Regions from separate parts of the Paenibacillus sp. FSL R7-0272 genome, predicted to be linked through region 2. Evidence: riboswitches for the same ligand, from Rfam matches in the RefSeq annotation. Region 2 holds a riboswitch; each other region holds the start of a gene.
The links. Region 2 has a riboswitch for S-adenosylmethionine ahead of MKY23_RS23170 (methionine ABC transporter ATP-binding protein). Riboswitches for the same ligand answer to the same signal wherever they lie in the genome.
Positions count from the first base shown of each region.

Region 1 (6,032 bases), 3.2 Mb from region 2:
GGCATGTTGTCAAAGTTCATTCCATAAATACCGGTGATAACGGTCAGAGGCATGAACACGGTGGTGATGGCGGTAAACACACGCATGATCTCATTCGCGCGGTTAGCGATACTGGACTGGTAGGCTTCTCGCAAGTTGCCCATCAGATCGCGGTACGTTTCAAAGGTTTCCGATATTTTTACGGCGTTCTCGTAAATGTCGCTGAAATATTTTTGCAGCTGATCATCAATGAGACGCAGATCTTTTTTGTTGAGTGTATTAATGACCTCTTTTTGAGGTCCCAGTACTTTTTTCAGCCACAAAATCTCGCTTCGCAGACCGATAATCTCATTCAGATGTGACTTTTTGGTATGCATCAGAATGTCTTCCTCAAGTTTCTCAATTCGCGCTTCAATTCGATCACCAACGGTGAAGTAATTGTCCACAATCAAGTCAACAAGCAAGTAGAGAAGACGATCTGGACTGCTGATTTCCTGTTCCCAGAGAATCGGCTTCAATGTACGTAGTTCGCTGATCTTTTGTTTGGTAACCGTAATGATAAAATGTCTACCGAGAAAGAGATTGACTGCACGCAGGAAGATCTCTTCATCATCGAAACGAATGCTATTAATCACGATAAAATAATGGTTCTCATAAATTTCAATCTTCGGACGCTGTTCTTCATCACTCAAGCAATCCTCAACAGCCAGATCATGCATGGAGAACAGCGGCTGAAGTACAGCCAAATCGTCCACGTCCGCATCAATCCAGTAGAATCCTTCTGCTGGTGGAGTCAGCGCTTGCTGAATGTCATCCACCGGGATAAATACACCGTTGTTAACCAACCGGATTTTCATGTTATCTACTCCTTCTGCACCCGCCGTCTTGGCGGATTTCATCGTTAATATGGGCGCAAAAGAACAGATCAGCCGGTCGGCAGCGGAGCCTGTTATCAGGACTGTACTGCGTCATCAATCTATAATCAAACGGAAGAAACGTCCCGCTGCCGACATGCTGATGTCAATTCTCTATGCAGTTGTTCGGAATTCGACTGCCAGTTGGGCCTCGGGTCGCCATCCATTTAATATGTCACCTCTCACATAAGGGCTTATAAACACTTGTCTAGTATACCGCTGGTCTAGGGTGCTTTCAAGCGCAAAAATGTGTCTATTTCACGCTCTGAGGCAGTGTATGACAACGGATGATGAACGGTTCCGAGTTTAGGTTCAAAACCAATCAACTGGTTCTTGACGTGAGGGCAGTAATGTTTTAAAGTAAAAGTTAATATATCTGAATTAAAATTGAATACAGCGAAATCTTATCAAGAGTAGGTGGAGGGACCAGCCCGATGAAACCCGGCAACCGGCGATATAACGCACGGTGCTAATTCTTGCAGCGACCAAGCATCCTTGTGATGCTGTTGTAACTGAGAGATGAGAGAGGCGCATATCTGTTTACATATGACCTTTCTCGGAATCCGAGAGAGGTCTTTGTCATATGCAGAGCTTCTCAGAGCGTGATTTTCGCACCAGATGCGACCCATGAAAAAGGAGGAGTCAACTCACTATGCCAATTAAAATTCCAGACACATTACCAGCCAAAGAAGTACTTGAGAGCGAGAATATTTTCGTTATGGACGAATCATCCGCATACAAGCAGGATATTCGTCCACTCCGGATCGCCATACTGAATCTGATGCCTACGAAGGAAACGACGGAAACGCAATTGCTTCGTCTGGTAGGTAATACACCGATTCAAGTGGATGTTGTGCTGGTACACCCCAAATCCCACACTTCCAAGAACACATCTCAAGAATACCTGGATCTCTTTTATAAAACATTTGATGAAATCCAGCATCGCCGTTTTGACGGGATGATCATTACCGGTGCACCGGTAGAGCAAATGGATTTTGAGGACGTGAATTATTGGGAAGAGATTCAGGAAATCTTTGAATGGACCAAAACGAATGTAACTTCGACGATGCATATATGTTGGGCTTCTCAAGCAGGTCTATACCACCATTTTGATGTACCCAAAGTTCCGCTGGATGAAAAGTGTTTTGGCGTATTCCCGCATACGATCAACAAACCTCATGTTCCGATACTGCGTGGATTTGATGAAGTGTTCAACGTTCCACACTCCCGTCACACGGAGGTAAGACGTGAGGATATTGAGAAAAATGATAAACTCGAAATTTTGGCAGAGTCCGAAGAAGCAGGAGTATTCCTGGTTGCCACCAAGGACGGTAAGCAAATTTTTGCCACAGGACATGCCGAGTATGATCCGTTTTCATTGAAATGGGAATATGACCGTGATGTTGCCAAGGGATTGGACATCGCGCTGCCGAAGTACTACTATCCAAAGGACGATCCTTCTCGGATACCTCCGGCTACATGGCGTGCACACGCTAACTTATTATTCTCTAACTGGCTCAATTACTATGTGTATCAGGAAACCCCTTACGATATTGGCCCACAAATCTAATCAAGATTACAGGAGGATGCAGTAATGGAAGATAACAAGTTGAAAATTGAAAGCCGTTTAGCTCAAATTGGGTCCATCAATGAACCCGTAACAGGTGCTGTTAACTTTCCGATCTATCAATCCACTGCGTTTCGTCACCCGAAGCTGGGACAAAGCACGGGGTTTGATTACATCCGTACAACAAACCCAACGCGCAAAGTGTTAGAGGAAGCAGCAGCGGCTCTGGAGTCCGGTGATGCAGGTTTTGCTTGTAGCTCGGGCATGGCAGCACTGCAAACGATCTTTGCGATGTTCGGCCAAGGGGATCACCTGATCGTTTCTCTTGACCTGTATGGCGGTACATATCGCCTGTTGGAACGGATTTTATCCCGGTTCGGTGTAACCGCAAGTTATGTAGATACGAACGATCTGGAAGCATTAGAGAACATCCGTAAGCCGAATACGAAGGCTGTTTTCATCGAGACACCAACTAATCCGCTCATGATGATTACGGACATTCAAACTGTTGCTTCTTGGGCGAAAAAACACAATCTATTAACCATTGTAGATAATACGTTACTGACTCCATTCTTCCAGCGTCCGATTGAACTTGGCGCCGATATTATTATCCATAGTGCGACTAAATATCTGGGCGGACATAATGATGTGCTCGCTGGATTGATCATCACCAAAGGTGAGGCCTTGTCTGCCGAGATGGCGTTCCTTCATAATTCCATTGGAGCTGTGTTATCACCGAGTGATTCATATCAATTGATGAAAGGCATGAAAACACTGGCTCTTCGCATGGAACGTCATGAATATAACGCCCTAACGATTGCGAAGTTCCTCTTGGAACATCCGGCTGTAGCTGAAGTGTTCCACCCTGGTTTGTCCGATCACCCTGGATATGAAGTTCAGCGGAAGCAGTCTTCCGGCAATACAGGCATTTTCTCGTTTAAAGTGAAGGATGCACGCTATGTTGAGCCATTGTTGCGTCATATCCAATTAATTGCATTTGCAGAAAGTCTCGGTGGTGTAGAATCACTCATGACGTACCCTGCGGTGCAAACCCATGCGGATATTCCGCTCGAAATTCGTGACGCTGTAGGTGTGGACGATCGTCTGCTTCGCTTCTCGGTAGGCATCGAACATGCAGAAGATTTGATCGCGGATCTGAATGAAGCATTGCTGGCAGCACAGAAGGAAGTTGAAGGAGGCGTAACCTCATGAGTGAATCGAGTAACCATAAGCCCAGTACGTCGGAGCTGAAGTTTGACACCAAGCTGCTTCACTTTGGAGATGAAATTGATAAAACAACAGGTGCCTCAAGTGTACCGATTTATCAAGCTTCCACGTTCCATCACTTTGATATCTTTAATCCGCCGCAACATGATTATAGCCGTTCAGGTAATCCGACTCGCCAGGCTCTGGAAGATTACATCGCGTTGCTTGAGGGCGGGGTACGCGGATTTGCATACTCGTCAGGGATGTCTGCAATCTCCAGTGTGTTCATGATGTTCTCCGCAGGAGATCATATAATCGTAACGGAAGATGTATACGGTGGGACATATCGTCTACTCACAACGATACTAAGTCGGATGCAGATTGAGACTACTTTTGTTGACATGACCGACATTGAACAAGTCAAAGCAGCAATCAAGCCTAACACGAAGGCCGTATACATGGAGACACCTTCCAATCCGACCTTGAAGATTACGGATATTGCTGCAGTGACGTCCTGGTCCAAGGAGCATGATCTGATTACCATTCTGGATAATACGTTTATGACACCGTACTATCAGCGTCCTATTGAGCTCGGCGTAGATATCGTTGTACATAGTGCTACGAAGTTTCTCGGTGGTCACAGTGACGTGCTGGCTGGTCTGGCTGTTGCGCGTACAGACGAGCTGGGCAGACAATTGAAACAGTTGCAAAACGGACTAGGTACCGTTCTCGGAGCTCAGGAATCCTGGCTTCTGATGCGCGGGATGAAGACCCTGGGTGCGCGGATGGCTCACAGTGAACAGAGTACTGCCAAACTGGCCACATGGCTCAAAGGGCGTCAGGATATAACAGCTGTGTATTACCCTGGACTTGAGGATCATCCGGGCCGTGAAGCGCATGAGCGTCAGTCGACAGGTTACGGAGCCGTAGTATCGTTTGACGTCGGTTCAGGTGATCGTGCAAAAGCCGTCCTGAATCAGGTGAAACTGCCCATTGTAGCTGTAAGTCTGGGAGCAGTGGAGAGCATTCTTTCGTACCCAACGATGATGTCTCATGCAGCTATGCCTGCGGAAGTTCGACATGAGCGTGGAATTACCGATGGGTTGCTGCGTTTCTCTGTAGGGCTTGAGGATATTGATGATCTGATTGCTGATCTCGAGCAAGCGTTGCAGGCTACGCTATAAATTGAACGACTAAATAGGTGCATTTTAAAATCGGATGCAGCTAGCATTCAAACGGTTTTCATATGTCAAAATTTTAACTTATTTTATAAGCACCTTTTCATAAGGTGCTTTTTTTCACATGTAACCTGTGTTACGATATGTAGAGTACAAAAATGCGATATTACAGCCACGACTTGCTTTTTGCTAACAAGCCGGGAGTGATCGTCGTATTATTTTCTCTTTACGAGGGAGGCTTTTTTACGATGAGTACGGTAGACCGTATCTTAGATAAAGCCCTTCGGGGCGAACGTTTAGACTTGGAAGACACGATTCAGTTATTTGAATCAGACGAAGTGGACAAAATCGGGGCAGCTGCCAATGTAATCATGAAACGTATGCACCCTGAACCATACAGAACATTTGTTATTGGGCGTAACGTCAATTACACGAATGTGTGCGACGTATACTGCCGTTTTTGTGCTTTTTACCGCAGACCTGGTTCAGAAGAAGGTTATGTGCTTCCGGACGAAGTGATTTTCCAGAAAATCAAGGAAACTGAAGATGTCAACGGAACCGAAATTCTGATGCAAGGTGGAACGAATCCAAATCTGCCTTTCAGCTATTATACGGACTTGTTGAAAGCGATCAAGGAACGTTTCCCGAATATTACGATGCACTCTTTCTCACCAGCTGAGATTATGAAAATGGTTGAAGTATCCGATGGTCTTACGCTGGAAGAGGTAGTGCGTGCCATTCACGAGGCGGGACTTGACTCCTTGCCAGGTGGCGGAGCCGAGATTCTTGATGACCGTACACGCCGCAAAATCAGCCGTCTGAAAGGTTCATGGCGCGACTGGATGGATGTGATGCAGACTGCTCACCGAATCGGTATGAATACTACAGCTACGATGGTTATTGGTCTGGGTGAATCCATGGAAGAGCGTGCGCTGCATCTGATGCGTGTACGTGAAGCGCAGGATGAGTGTATTGCCAATAAGTATGATTCTGAAGGCTTCCTCGCTTTTATTCCGTGGACATTCCAGCCAGATAATACGAACCTTAAGCTGGAGCGTCAAACTCCACAGGAGTACCTGAAAACGGTAGCGATTAGCCGTCTGGTGTTAGATAACATTAAAAACATCCAATCTTCCTGGGTCACAATGGGACCTGAAATCGGTAAGAAATCACTTGAATTCGGCTGTA
Region 1 covers NZ_CP150221.1:1,935,562-1,941,593, forward strand. The annotation lists gene corA (magnesium/cobalt transporter CorA) at 1-836, opposite strand, end outside; SAM riboswitch class I at 1,295-1,419, shown strand; gene metA (homoserine O-succinyltransferase) at 1,546-2,463, shown strand; gene MKY23_RS08740 (aminotransferase class I/II-fold pyridoxal phosphate-dependent enzyme) at 2,488-3,672, shown strand; gene MKY23_RS08745 (aminotransferase class I/II-fold pyridoxal phosphate-dependent enzyme) at 3,669-4,850, shown strand; gene mqnC (cyclic dehypoxanthinyl futalosine synthase) at 5,093-6,032, shown strand, end outside.
Region 1: linked by a shared signal. The riboswitch ahead of metA (homoserine O-succinyltransferase) and the one ahead of MKY23_RS23170 (methionine ABC transporter ATP-binding protein) in region 2 are both predicted to bind S-adenosylmethionine.

Region 2 (6,032 bases):
CAGCATGTGGTGTAGGAGAAGCACCGACTTTCAATTCAACGGTACGCGGAGCACCTGCTGCGTTATCCGCACCACTGTCGGATTTCTTGTTGTTGCCGCAAGCTGCGAGCACGGCAATCATCATCAAGCTGAGTAAAATAATAGACCATTTTTTCATCTGTAAAACCCCTTCGCATTTTTATTTTTCAATCTATCTGTTATTTCCGGGTGAAATAAATGACCAGACGATCGCCAATCATCTGCAAGAGCTGAACCAGTATAATCATGGATACAACAGAAATAATCATGATCTCATTCTGATATCGATAGTATCCATAGTTAATGGCCAGTGTACCCAGACCTCCACCGCCGACCATACCCGCCATGGCCGTATAGGACACCAACGTAACGATGGTAATTGTAATTCCGGCAAGCAAGCCAGGTAAAGCCTCAGGTAACAACACCCGTCTTACGATCTGAGCTGTAGATGCCCCCATTGCCTGAGCTGCTTCAATGACGCCGCGGTCCACTTCACGTAAAGTATTCTCCACCAGACGTGCAAAATACGGAGCAGCCGAGATAACCAGCGGTGGAATGACACCAAGCACACCTGTAGCGGTGCCCACCAGCGTACGCGTAAACGGAATAAGAGCAACAATTAATATGATGAAAGGTACCGAACGTAAAATATTAACAATAACTGATAATATGATGTAGGTTAGCTTTGAACTAGGTGAAACCGATCTGCCTGTCATAAACAGAATGACACCAAGCGGCAAACCCAAGAGAACAGTAAACAAACCGGATACAGCAAGAATCTGCAATGTTTCAATGGAGGCCGTACCGACCTCTTCCCAGCGTACTTTGGAAAAATCCATTATCGGAGCACCTCCACATCAAGTCCTTCTGCGGTTAGTTCAGACAAGGTCTGTTCAATCGCAGCGAAGTCACCTTCAAAACGTACCGTCAGTTGACCATAAGGAACCTGCTTGATTGTAGAGATTGTACCTTGCAGAATAGCGAAATCCACACCTGTTTTGCGAACTGTTCTCGACAGAATCGCCTCATAGGTTTTATCTCCAAGAAATGAAACCTTCACTAACTTGGAAGAAACACCTGCTGGCAACTCCGTCCCTGCATTTGCCATAACCGTTTCCTCCAGTGCCAGTCCACCTTCGCTGTCACGTGAGACAAAATCCCGCGTGATCGCATGTTGCGGTTTCAGGAACACTTCCGTCACTGGGCCTTGCTCCACGATGCCACCTTGATGGATAACGGCTACCCGGTCGCAGATGTTCTGAATGACATGCATCTCGTGTGTAATCAGCACAATGGTCAGATTATACTTTTCATTAATATCCAGCAATAACTTCAGAATCGAATTGGTGGTTTGCGGATCAAGTGCCGAAGTTGCCTCATCACAGAGAAGTACACTCGGGTCACTTGCCAGAGCTCTCGCTATCCCTACCCGTTGCTTCTGTCCACCGGACAACTGAGCCGGATATTTACTGCTATGTTGCTCCAGACCAACCAGAGCGAGCATTTCCTTCACCTTGCGATCAATCGCATCCTTAGGTGTGTTGACCAGTTTTAAAGGGAAAGCCACATTGTCGTATACCGTTGCAGAAGACAGCAGATTAAAATGCTGAAAGATCATACCAATCTTGCGTCTTTGCTGCTGTAGTTCACTTTTGCTCAGCTCGGTCAGGTTAATACCATCGACCCAAACCTTACCTTCTGTCGGGCGCTCAAGTAAATTGATACAACGGATCAAAGTACTTTTCCCTGCACCTGAGTGACCAATAACTCCAAAAATCTCACCCTTCTGAATCTTCAGATCAAGGTGTGACAACGCCGTCGTTGTTTTGGCACGTATGCCATATGTTTTGGTTAACCCAACCAATTCAATCACTAATACTGCTCCTTCCCCATCACCTACATATATCTTTACCCGAAGGAAGGGAAAACTCCCCGTTCTACGCAAAAAAAGAGCCCTTTGCAGATACAAAGATGGCTCTTCACGTGAAATGACCTTCTCATCTGCCAAAATCATGTACAACATGATTCTGTAGGAATTAGCACCTAACATCAACAAGGATAACTATTCATGCCATCATCGTTGATCGGTTGCCGGGCTTCATCGGGCCTGTCCCTCCGCCACTCTCGATAAGAGAAATATAAAGTTGTAGGATTATATAGTTTCATGTAGTTCGTCATGTATAATGACCGAACTGCATCAAATGCTGTATTGAAGACACGATTCCATGTAAGATTCGATCTGGAACTCAGTATAATCAAAGTATTCCGATTTGTCAAATGGTATTATTTAAAATCATTGCTATACCTAATGTTTCAAAATCTGTTTACGCCAGATTCGATTGATGTATCGATAGGCCATATTCAGTGTTTCACAGACCATATCTACACCTTGCTGCATCTCGAGAAGATGCTGATCCAGATCCTCCAGCTTCACTTTGCCACGCAACGTCTGATGTAACTGCCACAAATCATCCTGCATTTCCGAATTCATGTAATGAATCTCCATATTACGTCTCTTTCGCAATCTGCTCATCGGTTCTCGGTACGCTTCCTTAATCTTAATTAATTGCTGCGCCAACTCATGATGATCCCGATAATATTCGAATTGTCTCAGAACGGTATAATAGGAGAAATGCACTTTGGTTTTGGATGTATTTAGTTGGAAAACTTCATTCAAGACTGTACCCAGTTTGTCCAGAATCGCGAAGCACCGAATAAAGGCATCTTTATAAAAATAAACGTACCGGGCATACTCAGATTTCTCAGCAGAACTCATATCGCGCGTTGAACCTGCAACTACTTTTTTACGAAAATGTGCGGCGGCAAAATAACTTTGCTCCAGTTCATCCAACGAAGAGATTAGTCCCTGTGTCCATACATACAGCTTCCGATAATCATGGTTCGGATCATGATCCACATACATCTGTTTTTCAAAAGACTCCAGTGTAAACGCCATGGTATCCATGGCTTGTTTCAGTTTCCCTTGATTCACTCGTGGCTTTTCTCCCAGTAACGTACGTAGCATAGAAGACCTCCTCTTTCCACTGATGATGCAAAATATATATGTTTTCACAGCTGTTGAACAGCTGAAGATGAATTAAAGCGCTATGTGACGTTCGGTTAATCGTTACAACTTGATTTAGGTTGCCCTGCTACCTCCGACATCAAACAAAAGTCCACCTCTCCAATGATCTACATCACCGGATGGTGGACTTTCCAACATGGCCCAGCGCAGCTTCAGGACAATGTAATAAACTCACTTTTTTTAAACACAAAATTCATAAGCTGTTTAGAAACGGTTCACCGGGCGGTGCAGCTTGTACACAAGGAAGCTCATATAGGTCAAGATACCGAACAGTATAGCGATATCCAGCATATGTGCCAGCGCCACAAACATGTAAACTTCCGGGCGATTAATCGTCCACATCATGAACATACCGATAACCACTTGCAACAGAATTAAAACGACGGATAACACACCGAGTGTCCGTAGCTCACGGTTGTCCGGGTGTTTACGGTAAGCAAAATGTCCTAGGATCGCGATTACGATCACGAGTGACACAGCTGCCAGACGATGGGCAAAGGCCACAGCTACCCCGCCAGAAAGTTCAGGCACAATCTGCCCATTACATAGCGGGAATCCGGAACACCCGCCAGCCGAATTCGTATGGCTTACAAATGCCCCTGTATACACGACCAGGTACGTATAGATGGTTGAAAACCAGACCAGGTTACGAAATCCCTTACTAACGCGCGGATACTGGTTCAGACGTTCCAAACCGCCATATCTCGCCTCTTGCCTAATCCCGAGAGCCATCATCAATGAACTGGCAAAAGCAATGAGTGCGAACCCAAAGTGTAGCGCCATGACCGCGGAAGATTGCGAGAACACAACGGCGAAAGCGCCCATGATTCCCTGAATAATCACAAATAAAAGGGTTAGAAACGAGAACAATTGCAAATCACGACGCTGTTTGCCAAAGCGTAAGAAGGCAACAAAAGATGCGATGGACAGTAGTCCTGCCAGTGCGCTGACAGCACGGTGGGAATATTCAATCAGAGAGGCAACAGTATGTGCTGGTACAAGCTTACCGTTACATAAAGGCCACTGTGTTCCGCAGCCAAGGCCCGATTCGGTTTTCGTCACGATCCCTCCGCCAAAGGTAGCCAGGAACATAACAAGACAGGTTAATACGGTTAACCATTTAAACAATGTTAAGTGCTTCAATTTTTTCTCACCCGCTGTTGTTTTAAGATGGCGAAGAAGTTCTTCGCTTGATAATCAATGCCGATTCATTATTGTTGCTAGTGTTGTTTCCATAAGAAGGCTCATTACAGCACTTGTTTTGTACTTTGACACTAATTTCACAACTAAATCCATTATACCGGATAAAAGCATCATTGACGCCGCGCTTTGTGACAAAATGTTAACGTCTATTAAAATTTTGACCAGCAGGTCATTATATTTCGAACTTATGTATGTAGGCCCCTACCCATCTCGGTAGCCTTAAGCTACTCACCTCAAGCCAAATAAAAACAAGGCAGTCTTAAGCCTGAAGACGGCTCAACCGACAGCCTTGTATTTGCATACCTATCTTACAGTCTACCCTGTCTTGAAGACATTCATTCCCTGCGATGCACTTAGGCCTTACTTGTGAATGGTATTGTAGACCTCAACCGCACGATCCAAAAACTGCTCAATCTCTTCTCTCGACTTACGCAGCTTGTTCACATAGCGCACTAGTTCACGTCCGTCCGTGTAGGCTACAAAACTTGGAATACCCAAAATATTTTGCTCCTGACTTACTGTACCCACCTGATCAACATCCACTTCAATCAGGGTCAAGTCACGTGAATACTTCGTTTCCACCTCAGGCATAAACGGATCGATGTATTTGCAATCCCCGCACCAGTCTGCCTTAAATACGGCCACTGTCAAACGTGGAGATTGAATCGCCACATCAAATTCCGGCTTGGATGTAATCTGTTCCATTGTCACATCTCCCTTTCTGTACCTCGTCTCCCTCTAAGTGAAGCAAATTGGTGATTGGAAGTCAAATGTTCAGCGCATACTTAGAATAACCACAAGTCCTGGCATATCAAACACAGATATTCATGAAAGGATGTTCCATTCATGACTTCCACCAGAAATGACTCTTCGGAAAACCAGCATTCAGGCTCCATTGTACAGATCATTCGCTCCATTCCCGGAGCAGCTCTGGAAGTATGGCGAGGTAAACAAGCCGCCTGGCATGCGTCTGCAAGGCTTAGACATCCTTTGCGTGACCTGAATTGGAACGCAGATACAGCTGCCGCTCTGCAAGCTGAGGTGGAGAAGTTAATTCCTACAACAGGCAAGCCATCTCCTGCACGCAACAATCAGGCACAACGCGCGCTGGTGTGTGAAGAGGATTGCATCATTCTCGAAGAGATCAAAACCTTAACGCAGCAGCAGAATCGCAGTAATGTGACTCGAACCGCCGCTTATCTGGAATGCTACGAGCAGTATCCCGAGCTACATTGGGCGCTACTGGCGCACATGGTATCCCGCAACGGCGGATATCATATGACCGACCTGCACAGTGACCTGATGCATAATCTGCAAAATCAGAAGGATCGTGAGCATATGTATCGCTTGCTGGAGCGGTGCAATGCCCTTATTTTTCAGGATGCCTATCCTCAATTGCAGCTGTATATCCACAGTCGGCGGCTTGGACGAAGTTGCTTCCATCTGTTGTCTCATTTTCATGTATCGTCGTTTATGACCCCGTTCTGGGAGCGATTTTGGCTCGAACGTTGCAGTTCCATACTGAGTGTGGCCTTAATTATTAATGAGCAGAACTATATCGAGAGCCGAGTGGTGCAACATCCTTATTTTCAAAAAGTAGTACTCTCCAAACCTGCTTTTCATCTGCACAATCTGGCCGGGCTGAACCACATCGTTTTCCCTCTTGCACAAGGAGGCGGGCTCGCCGGGCGGGTCATTGAGCATTTTGGCAAATTGAATGAACGTA
Region 2 covers NZ_CP150221.1:5,256,155-5,262,186, forward strand. The annotation lists gene MKY23_RS23160 (MetQ/NlpA family ABC transporter substrate-binding protein) at 1-157, opposite strand, end outside; gene MKY23_RS23165 (methionine ABC transporter permease) at 198-857, opposite strand; gene MKY23_RS23170 (methionine ABC transporter ATP-binding protein) at 857-1,891, opposite strand; SAM riboswitch class I at 2,013-2,152, opposite strand; gene MKY23_RS23175 (Cthe_2314 family HEPN domain-containing protein) at 2,324-3,043, opposite strand; gene MKY23_RS23180 (heme A synthase) at 3,308-4,246, opposite strand; gene MKY23_RS23185 (thioredoxin family protein) at 4,667-5,011, opposite strand; gene MKY23_RS23190 (DUF2515 family protein) at 5,153-6,032, shown strand, end outside.

Region 3 (6,032 bases), 270 kb from region 2:
GACCATCTGGGCACAGGCACTCATGGTGTTTATTGTACCGATTATGATATATTTCACGACCAACTGGTTCCATACGGCAATCAAGCGGGGCAGCTTCTCTCGCAAAAATAAAATGATTCCTTCACCGAAGGACATTTCACCAGCTGAAGCTGGCATCGGACCAGGGACGGAAACCGGGCACTATGCCAACATTAAGTTAACCGGAATATACACGACAGATTTGATTACGGTTCGAGAGACCTTTGGCAAGAATGCAGATGTACATATTCGAGAGTTCACCATTCGAGGAACGAACACGAGAGTGGCGATCCTGTATACCGAAGGACTTACAGATACAGATCTAATTGACAGCTATTTAATCAAACCTTTAATGATTGAGGGTATACCTGAACTCAAACAGGAAAGTTTTCTTCATCCGGAACAGGCAGACTTCCTGTCCACGTATCTGAAAACTCAAATTCTTCCCGTCAGCGAGATTCAGGAGACACAATCTCTACAGGAGCTTGCAACAGGTGTATTGGTAGGGAAAAACGGTTTGTTGGTGGATGGTCTTCCGGGAGCTATGCTGATCGGAACGTCCAGATTAAAGACGCGCGGAGTGGATGAACCCTTATCTGAGGGTCTGCTACGCGGACCGCGTATCGGTTTTACAGAGGAGCTTAGTGATAACACGGGCATTTTACGACGTTATGGAAGCGATCAGAGTTTGTTTATTGAAAAGCTTGAAGTGGGCAGTCGGATCAAAAAATACTTGGCTATTGCTTATATTCAGGATATTGCCGATCCTAAACTCGTAACCGAGGTTATAAAACGTGTGAAAAGTATTGATATGGACACGATGCTGGAGTCCGGTTACGTAGAACAACTGATTGAAGATGATGCCTTGAGTCCTTTCCAGCAGATTCTGAATACGGAAAGACCTGACCGCGTTATTGGTGCTTTATTAGAAGGGCGTGTAGCTATTTTGCTGGACGGAACTCCGTTTGTTCTGGTCGTGCCGGTGACGTTCAGTATGTTGCTTCAATCTCCAGAAGACTACTATGAACGCTGGATTCCAAGTACGTTCCTTCGAATTCTGCGTTTTATGTCGGCTATGTTAGCCCTGCTTGCCCCGGCGCTTTATATCTCTTTCATTTCGTTCCATCCAGGTCTGATTCCAACGAAACTGGTGCTAACGATTATTGAAACCCGTTCGGGTGTACCCTTTCCTTCGATTATCGAGGCTTTAATTATGGAGCTATCCATCGAGATTCTGAGGGAAGCGGGGATTCGTCTCCCGAAACCTATCGGACCTGCGATGGGGATCGTTGGGGGTCTGATCATCGGTCAGGCAGCAGTACAGGCAGGCATTATCAGTCAGTTTCTGGTTATTGTCGTGGCGGTTACAGCGATTTCTTCCTTCACTATTCCCGTATATAGTGCAGGGCTGACCTTGCGATTATTGCGCTTTGCCGCGATGTTTAGTGCCGCTGTAATGGGATTGTATGGTGTGGTCATGTTCTTCTTGCTGATGTGCACACATCTGGCTCGACTATCTAGTTTCGGAGTCCCTTACATCGCGCCAGCGGTTCCGTACCACTTGAGTGATTGGAAGGATTTTGTCATCCGTGCCCCGCTGAATATGATGAGAAGACGTCCAGACATGATGAATCCGACCGATGAAGATCGTAAGAAATAACGTTGATCGAAATGAAGTTTCGTGCCAAACAGTTCTGTACAGTTCAGTTTAGCCTCGTATAATCCGCTGATGGTCTGGAGGTGCTAAGAAGTGAATGACTCCCAAGTAAAAATAAGCACGACACAAGCCGTGGTCATTATCGTCAATTATATGCTGGGTGCAGGCATATTAACATTGCCTCGGACAACAAGCAAAGCGGTTGGTACACCGGACGTCTGGATTTCGATTATCCTATCCGGGTTGATTATCACGGGTGTAGGAATTATTCTGGTGACTTTGTGTCGACGATTCCCGGAAAAGACCGTTTTCCAATTCACCCGTGAGATTACGGGACGTTGGGTAGCTTACATACTCGGCTGTGCCAACATTCTTTATTTTATGGTGATTGCCGCCTTCGAAATTCGGGTGATGGCAGACGTGACCGGAATGTATTTGCTGGAGCGTACACCTACCTGGGCCATAGTGATGGTGTTTATGTGGATTGGAATCTATCTTATTTCCGGCGGACTTCCAGTTATCTTGCGTGTGTTTGAGGTCATTTTGCCGATTACCTTGGTCATTTTTGTAATGGAAATATTGCTGAGTAATCAACTGTTTGAGATCAGTAATCTGAGACCGGTTCTCGGGGAGGGAATTTTACCTGTGATCAAAGGGTTGAAGCCTTCTTTGTTATCATACACAGGTTATGAAGTAATGCTGGTCATTACGGCATATATGCAAAATCCGAAGAAAAGCAACAAGGCCATGACTTGGGGGCTGGGCATATCTACATCGATTTATTTGATCACGGTCGTTATGGTCGTTGGCAGTTTATCGCTCGATGGAATTAAAACGAGAACCTGGCCAACACTCGATCTGGTTCGAAGTTTTGAGATTCAGGGTTTGATCTTTGAGCGCTTCGAATCGTTATTGCTGGTTATCTGGATTTTGCAGATTTTCTCTACGTTTGCGATCACCCATTACTGCGCTTCTGTAGGGATTCGTGATCTATTTAAAGCGAAAAAGATGCGGACCATTATGTACTGCCTTCTACCGTTTATTTATTTGGCAGCCATGATTCCCAAAAATGTATATGAAACATTTGCACTAGGTGACATGCTGGGCAATGCGTCTGTCGTTTTGTTTGCCATTATGCCTTTGGTATTGTTACTGTTGAGTATTATTCGAAAAAAGGGAGGTAAGCACGCATGATTCCATTCCGGTGGCTGCGTATCATCTCTGCGTTACTGATTCTCGGTCTGATCTCCGGGTGCTGGAGCAGCCGGGAAATTGAAGATTTGAGCCTGTATGTGGGTCTCGGTATTGATGTTGGCCAGGAAACCAAATTTGAGAAAACAATAGCAGCCCAAGGAGGGGGCTATCCAAAAGAAGAAAATGTCACCGCAACAGTGCAGATTGCCCCTGGAAAGTCGAGCAGTCAGCAGAGCGAACAGGGTGGTTCACCTTCTTCTGGTAAATCTTCTTACTCCAATGAACAGCTTACCGGGGATTCCTTGCTCCAGATTTTTCGCCAGTTTGCCCTGCGCCGGGATCGCCCGCTCATTGGGCATCATCTGAAAGTGATCGTGATATCTAAGGATATTGCTAAAAAGTATGGGCTGACACAACTCCTTGATTTTGTGCTGCGAGATAACGATATTCGCCCCAATTGTCTTGTACTAATCAGCCATCACCGTGCGCTTGATGTACTCACTTCTAGAGATCCTTCTCGAATTCCAGCTTTTTATCTTACGGGAATCACAAATAACTCGTATATATCCAATAAGATAATGGAGCCGGTTTCCCTTGCCAAACTGGATGCAGAGATGCAGTCTGGGTCTAGCTTTTTGCTTCAAAACGTGTTAAATGCAGATGGTGAGGACAAGTTTTCAGGGGGCAGCATTTTCAAAGCCAAAACAACGAAATTTATTGGTGAACTTAGCCAAACGGATCTGGAGGCATTATCCTGGATTAAGCCGAAGGAGCGAGGCGGTGTCATTAAAACATACAGTAAAGAAGGTTTCACTGTCCTCTATGAAATTAAGAAAAAGACCACAAAAATTATTCCAAAGGTGGTTCGCGGAGATATTTCGTTCCATGTGAAGGCAGAGTCCGAAGGTTGGTTAATGGAGGACTGGCGTGCGCCTGAAAAAGAAGAGAAGGGAGCTTATCTGAAAGAACTGGAGAAGGATTTTGCTAAAATCGTAGATCAACAGATCGATCAAATGCTCTATAAACTCCAGCATACGTATAAAGCTGACGTTGCCGGTTTTCGGGATAGCCTCCGAATCCATTATCCTAAAACGTGGAAAAAGGTAAAAGATAACTGGGATGAAGTGTTTGCAACAGTACCTATTACGTATGAGATTAAAACGAGTATTATAAATCCGGGTTCCTCTACAGAGTAGCTCTTTACTCCCCGTTCGCAAAAACTTTATATGTTAATGTGTTAATTTCAGCACAAGAATATGGAAAGCTCTGCTTGGGTCGGTTATCGTGTTTATTTAAATGTTGACACATCAGGCAGCAGTCGATATAGTTATACAAAATCATTTTCTTATCCAGAGAGGTGGAGGGACTGGCCCTTAGAAACCTCAGCAACAGATCTGAAGGATACTGTGCTAATTCCAGCGGGTGAAAGCCTGATAGATAGGAGCGTTTGTTTTTATTTGTCAGTTACGGCGCACTCTTCAGGAAAGAGTGGGTCTTTTTTGTTTGTTCTGGATGAAGAAGCAGGGAGCAGGTTATATGGAGAATAGTAACGATAAAGGCCAATTTCAGCGAAAAATGCAAACGAGGCATGTAGTTATGCTCTCTCTTGGTGGCGTCATAGGAACAGGACTGTTCCTTAGCTCAGGGTATACCATTCAACAAGCCGGACCACTGGGTACGATTCTTTCTTATCTGATTGGCGCTTTGGTGGTGTACCTGGTGATGCTCTGTCTTGGCGAACTGTCTGTTCATATGCCGGAGACGGGTGCATTCCATAGTTATGCAGCCAAATATATTGGACCCGCTACAGGATACACAGTGGCCTGGCTGTACTGGCTTACTTGGACCGTAGCGCTCGGATCAGAATTTACAGCCGCAGGACTGCTTATGCAACGCTGGTTTCCGTCCGTGAACGTCTGGATCTGGAGTGCGTTGTTTGCGCTGATGATCTTCCTGTTTAATGCATTCACCGTAAAGCTTTTTGCCGAATCCGAATTTTGGTTCTCCTTGGTGAAAGTGATGACGATTGTCATCTTTATTATTCTTGGTGGTGCTGCCATGTTTGGTATTATTCCGATGGCAAATGCTGAACCGGCTCCGTTCTTTTCCAACATTACAGCGTCTGGGTGGTTCCCATACGGGGCAACTGCGATCCTGATGACAATGCTGGCTGTCAATTTTGCTTTCTCAGGCACGGAGCTGATTGGTATTGCCGCAGGCGAAACGGAAAATCCGGAAAAAACCATTCCGAAAGCCATTCACACCACGCTGTGGCGTTTGATTATTTTCTTCATTGGCACGATCATTATTCTGTCAGCATTGCTTCCGATGTCAGATGCAAGTGTGCTGGAGAGTCCGTTCGTTGCTGTCATGGAGCGGGTCGGTGTTCCGTATGCCGCCGACATCATGAACTTTGTTATTTTAACGGCGATTCTGTCCGCTGCGAACTCGGGACTGTATGCATCATCACGGATGCTATGGTCATTGGCGGATAAAAAGACGATCTCTCCATGGTTTGCGCGCCTGACGAAACGCGGAGTACCTTTCAATGCGCTTGTGCTCAGCATGGCTGGTGGTGCACTGGCTTTATTGTCCAGCATCATTGCGCCGGGAACCGTCTATATTACGCTTGTTTCAATCTCAGGTCTTGCTGTGGTAGTTGTCTGGATGAGCATCAGCGTGTCTCAATACATGTTCCGTAGACAGTATCTGCGGGAGGGACATGACGTGAAGGACCTGGTTTACCGAACGCCGCTGTATCCATTTGTGCCTATCGTTTCATTTGTATTGTGCCTCGCATCCTGCATAGGTATCGCTTTTGACCCAACACAGCGGATTGCTTTATACTGTGGTATTCCATTCATTATTTTGTGTTATATCGTGTATTATTGGACGGATCGTACGAAAAAGAAAAGAGGGCTGACTTCATGACACAACGTGAGCAAACGAATGATGTAAATGTGGTTCAACGTATTCTGGACGAGTATCCAATCATGATTCTGGATGGGGCACTGGCGACGGAACTGGAACAGCATGGCTGTGATCTGGATGACCCGCTCTGGTCTGCACGTGTGTTGCTGGAGAACCCGGATGTTATCGTGAACGTGCATGCTGATTATTTCCGAGCAGGGGCAGATTGTGCAATTACCTCCAGTTATCAGGC
Region 3 covers NZ_CP150221.1:5,530,357-5,536,388, reverse strand. The annotation lists gene MKY23_RS24465 (spore germination protein) at 1-1,678, shown strand, start outside; gene MKY23_RS24460 (GerAB/ArcD/ProY family transporter) at 1,769-2,869, shown strand; gene MKY23_RS24455 (Ger(x)C family spore germination protein) at 2,866-4,065, shown strand; SAM riboswitch class I at 4,212-4,313, shown strand; gene mmuP (S-methylmethionine permease) at 4,406-5,800, shown strand; gene mmuM (homocysteine S-methyltransferase) at 5,797-6,032, shown strand, end outside.
Region 3: linked by a shared signal. The riboswitch ahead of mmuP (S-methylmethionine permease) and the one ahead of MKY23_RS23170 (methionine ABC transporter ATP-binding protein) in region 2 are both predicted to bind S-adenosylmethionine.